Regions from separate parts of the Paludibacterium flexuosum genome, predicted to be linked through region 2. Evidence: predicted binding sites of a transcription regulator. Region 2 holds the regulator's gene; the other holds the start of a gene.
The links. The regulator FliA, encoded in region 2, starts transcription of late flagellar genes. The targets are predictions, from matches to a motif close to GCTAAAGNTNNNNNNNNNNCNGCCGATAAT.

Region 1: the regulator FliA is predicted to act here: its motif matches at 825-854, upstream of AACH39_RS08690 (flagellin).

The regions. Positions count from the first base shown of each region.
Region 1 covers NZ_AP029060.1:1,833,932-1,836,400, forward strand. Annotated here, with positions in the region: gene AACH39_RS08690 (flagellin) at 1-732, opposite strand, end outside; gene AACH39_RS08695 (radical SAM protein) at 1,111-2,400, shown strand; gene AACH39_RS08700 (glycosyltransferase) at 2,412-2,469, shown strand, end outside.
Region 2 covers NZ_AP029060.1:3,373,028-3,375,496, reverse strand. Annotated here, with positions in the region: gene AACH39_RS16060 (flagellar synthesis regulator FleN) at 1-432, shown strand, start outside; gene AACH39_RS16055 (RNA polymerase sigma factor FliA) at 432-1,190, shown strand; gene AACH39_RS16050 (flagellar motor protein) at 1,250-1,999, shown strand; gene AACH39_RS16045 (exonuclease domain-containing protein) at 2,048-2,469, opposite strand, start outside.

The sequences.
Region 1 (2,469 bases), 1.5 Mb from region 2:
GAAGTCGGTGTCCACGATACGGCTGCGCGAGTCAGACAGGTTCTGTACATAGTTCTGCATGTTGGCCACCACCGCCTGGAAGCGGTTCTGGATGGCACCCAGCTGCGAACGGTCGTTCGATACGGTGTTGATGTCCGTATCCAGTGCCGACAGCACGGCAGAAGCCTTGGCAGAGGTGGTGATGTCGATGGTACCGGTCGCCGTCAGCGAGGTCGCGTAGCTCGACACGCCCGAGGTCAGGTCCAGACCGCTGGCCACCACCTGGTTGGAAGCCACACCGGATGCCCCCACCTGGAAGGTAATGTTGGCACCACCGGACAGCAGCACCGTGCCGTTGAAGTTGGTGGTTTGCACGATACGCGAGATTTCCTGCGTCAGCTGGTCGACCTGCTTTTGCAGCTGCGAACGGTTGGTATCGGAAATCGTACCGTTGGCGGCCTGCACCGCAATCTGGCGAATGGTCTGCAGGTTGTTCTGGATCTGGCCCAGTGCACCTTCAGCCGTTTGCGCCAGCGAGATACCGTCACTCGCGTTACGGATACCCTGGTTGTTACCGTTGATCTGCAGGGTCATGGTTTGCGAAATCGCCATGCCGGCAGGATCGTCAGCCGCACTGTTGATCCGCAGACCGGAGGACAGACGCTGCAGGGAGGTCTTCAACGAGTCCGTCGATGCGGACAAATTGCGCTGCGCATTGAGCGAGGCAATATTGGTATTTACATAGATAGCCATGACAGGCCTCCATTCTCTTTCATATTAAGTCCGCCAAAGCGGACAGGCTTGCCCAGCCTTCATCCGCCACCACTTGTCACTTACTCGTCTACTTCATCGACAGCAATCCGAAAACCTTTAGGGTTGTAATGATATTTTTTTTCATGGGATGAATTCGTCGGGCAGAATCCGCGCCACCCCTTCAGCCAACGCCACAGCAACCGATATAAACAGACCAGTGAGGGTGCTTATCCATTGCCTACTGCCTCTATGGCATGTAGATTTCCAACTTAAATTGCATAGACTCGCTGGAAGCCGATGAGCCGAGGCGCCACGACAGCACGCCCGCTCAAACGCACTGTTTGCAGACCATGCACATTCATCGGGAGTCATCTGACCATGAACAGAGAAAAAATCATGCTGGTTGTCATGCCCTACGAGGGAGAAGTGCTCGACCGCGTGACCGCCAAGTTTTACAAGAACAAAGCTGTCAAATACATGCCTCTCGGCGTGCTGAGCCTGGCCGCCAACATTCCGGCCGACCGCTATGAAGTCAACGTGCTCGACGCCGCCAGCCTGGGCCTGTCTCTGGATGAGACGATTGAGCAGATCGAAACCTTTGCCCCTGACGTGCTCGGCCTGTCGGTCGTCACCTATCGCGCCTGGGCCATGACCGAGATCCTGCGGCGCACCAGTGCCCCCTGCAAGATCGTCGGCGGCCCGCACGCCACCAAGAACTACCGCTTCATTCAAGAGCAAGGCGCCCATGCGGTGTTCGTCGATGACGCGGAAGTCATCTTTCCGGAATGGCTGGACTCCGGTCGTCCGCCCGGCGTTTACTTTGGCGGGCAAGTGGACCTGAACGCCATCCCCCTGCCGGCGCGGCACCTGATGGATATCGAGACTTACCGTATCGAGGCCAATGAAGACCTGCTGTTCAATGTCGGCTCGCTGCGCCTGCCGATGTTCAGCTCCAAAGGATGCCCCTACGCTTGTACGTACTGCGACGTGCAGCAGAAGACCTTCAACATGAAGTCTGCCGAGCGCTGCGTGGAAGAATTCAAGCAGCTGATCGATCTCGGGGCGACCTCGATCCACATTCTCGACGATGCCTTCAACGTCAACCGCGCCCGCGTCAGCGAGATCTCCCGCGCCCTGATCAATGAAAACATCACCATTGACTGGAGTGCGCGCGGCACGGTCGAAGTCCGGGAAGATGTGATTGCCGATCTGGCCGACGCGGGATGTCGCCGCCTGCATGTCGGCATCGAGAGTCTCGATGACGGGATTCTGGCCACGTTCAAGAAGTCCTGCCGGTACAAACACATCGAACAGTTCTGCAAGCTGTGCAGCAAGTACGGCATCGACATCCTGGGCTACTTCATCATGGGGGCTCCGGGCGAAACCCAGGAGTATCGCAACTCCCTGCCCAGCCGCATCCGCGACCTCGGCATCAAGCTGCCCTACTTCAACCTGCTGTCTCCGCTGGCAGAAACGCCGTACTACGATCAACTGCTGAAAGAAGGCAAATTTGATCGCGATGTCTGGACCGACTTTTGCCGCAACCCGGTACGCGACTTCATCATCCCCGAAGTTCGTACTCATGAAGACGAAGAAGAACTGCGCCTGATCATTGATCGCTATGTGGAGTACTTCAAGCGCAATGACATGTCGGTTTTTGTCAGCTAAGGACCTGCCTCATGGCAATCAGCAAAGTGGTACTGTTGCACAGCTTCAGTACCCACCCTTATATGGCCG
Region 2 (2,469 bases):
TGCGTGGCCGACAATCTGGTGCTGATTCTCACCCCGCAGGCCGAGTCGCTGACCATGGCCTACGCCACCATCAAGCGCCTGGCCAGCCAATATGGCCGTACCTGTTTCAACGTGCTGGTCAATCGGGCCCGTCATCTGGAAGAGGCCCGCGAGCTGTTTACCCGCCTGTCTGCCGTGGCCAGCGAGTTTCTCACCGTCGCCTTGCGCTGGGTCGGATTCGTACCGGAAGACAGTGCCATTCGCCGCAGTCTCGCCCTGCACCGCCCCTCCATCGAGGCCTTCCCGCAAAGCGAATCCAGTATTGCCTTTGCCCAATTGGCTGCAGTGCTGCCACAATGGCATACAACAGACAGTACACACAGTGGTACTGGTTACATGGATATGCTAATCGCCGCATCGCGTGACTGGGCAGAAAGCGAGGGAGCCGTCTGATGAGCAATAACCCGATGCCGTCTAAGGTGGCGGCGGGCTATCACCCCAGCGCACATGGTGGCGATCTGATCCTGGACATCACCCAGTATGCCCCGATGGTGAAGAAGATTGCCGGCATCCTGATCTCGCGCCTGCCGGCCTCCATCGAACTGGATGACCTGATTCAGGTCGGCATCATCGGCCTGATCGATGCGGCCCGCCAGTTTGATCCCGGTCAGGGCGTGCAATTCGAAACCTTCGCCAGTCAACGGGTACGCGGCGCCATGCTGGATGAGCTGCGACGCGAGGACTGGATGCCACGCCAGACACGGCGTCACGCCAAGCAGATTGAAGAAGCGGTCTCCGTGCTGGAGCAACGGCTGGGACGCAGCCCGCTCGAATCGGAAATCGCCGAGGAAATGTCGCTGTCGCTGGCTGACTATCAGGAACTGCTCGGCGAGTGCAAGGGCTTGTCCCTGCTGCACTACGAAGACTTTACCGACGAGGACGGGGATGCCCTCGGCGCCATCTCGACGCTGGTGGACAGCAGCAGCCCCGACCCGCTGGCGACCCTGTCGGACGTCAATTTCCGCCAGTCGCTGATCGAGGCGATTACCCTGTTGCCGGAGCGCGATCAGCTGTTGATGGCGCTCTACTATGAGCAGGAGCTGAACCTGAAGGAAATCGGTGCCGTGCTGGGGGTATCGGAATCCCGGGTCAGCCAGTTGCACAGTCAGGCCATCGTTCGCCTGCGCAGCAAGTTGAAAGACTGGATTTAACGGTAAATAACAGTAATATCACGGTCAGTCAGCAAAACTAACAATATCGGATCAGGCTCGTGGACAAGATCAGCATTATCGCCATCATCGGCGGTTTCACCGCCATCATCGCCGGCCAGGCCATGGAGGGCGGCAGCGTCGGCTCGCTGCTGCAACTGACGGCCTTCATGATCGTCATCGGCGGCACGCTCAGTGCCGTGATGCTGCAAAGTACTCCCAAGCAGTTCATGACCGGCCTGCGCATGCTGCGCTGGATCATCTCGCCCCCGGCATTCAATCACGAAAGCATGATCCGCGAGATCATCAACTGGAGCCAGAGCGCCCGCCGCGGCGGCCTGCTGTCGCTGGAAGGCTTCGTCAACATGCAGCGCGACCCGTTTACACGCAAGGCCCTGCAGATGCTGGTCGACGGCGGTGAGCCGGATACCCTGCGCGGGGTGATGGAAGTGGAAATCACCATGTTCGAACATGCCCGGCGCCAGGCGGCCAAGATCTGGGAGTCGGCCGGTGGCTACTCTCCCACCATGGGGATTCTGGGTGCGGTACTCGGCCTGATCCACGTGATGGAAAACCTGACTGACCCGTCCAAGCTGGGCGCGGGGATTGCGGTGGCCTTCGTGGCCACCGTCTATGGGGTCGGCTCGGCCAACCTGCTGTTCCTGCCGATCGGCAACAAGCTGAAGAACATCATCTCCGGAGAAGTGGCGATGAAAGAGCTGGTGGTGGAAGGCATCGTGGCCATCGCCAACGGGGAAAACCCGCGCATCATCGAAACCCGTCTGCGCGGCTTCCTCGCCATGCACGAATAAATCCTTGCCGGGCACTGGCCGTCGACCTGATCGGCGGCCGGACCGGCATCAGGCCAGCGCCACGACATGCGTCCCCGCAGCCGGGCTTCTGAAATATGCCGTCAACAGCTTCACCACATCCGGATCGAGCAGCACCGGTCCGCTCAGCGGCCCGCCCCTGCCCGCCTCGCGACAGCCCAGATAACACCAGTGATCGAAATGATGCTCAAGTGCCTTGCCGCTGACCTCATCGCGCTCGACGATGGCAATGGCTCCGGCATGCGGCCAGTCGCGCTGCGTCAGACGCTCCAGCGCCTTGACCAGACGGGCGTTGTGCGCTGAAGCAGCCTCAAGGCCAATACAGGCGCCCTGACAACGCCCCTTGCCGCGACCGTCGCAGGGCTGGCCCTTGCGGCTGGTGACCCGCTCGACTCCCAGTACCCACTGACACAAGCCCTGGGATTCGGCCAGATCCTTCAGTGCCTTTCGGG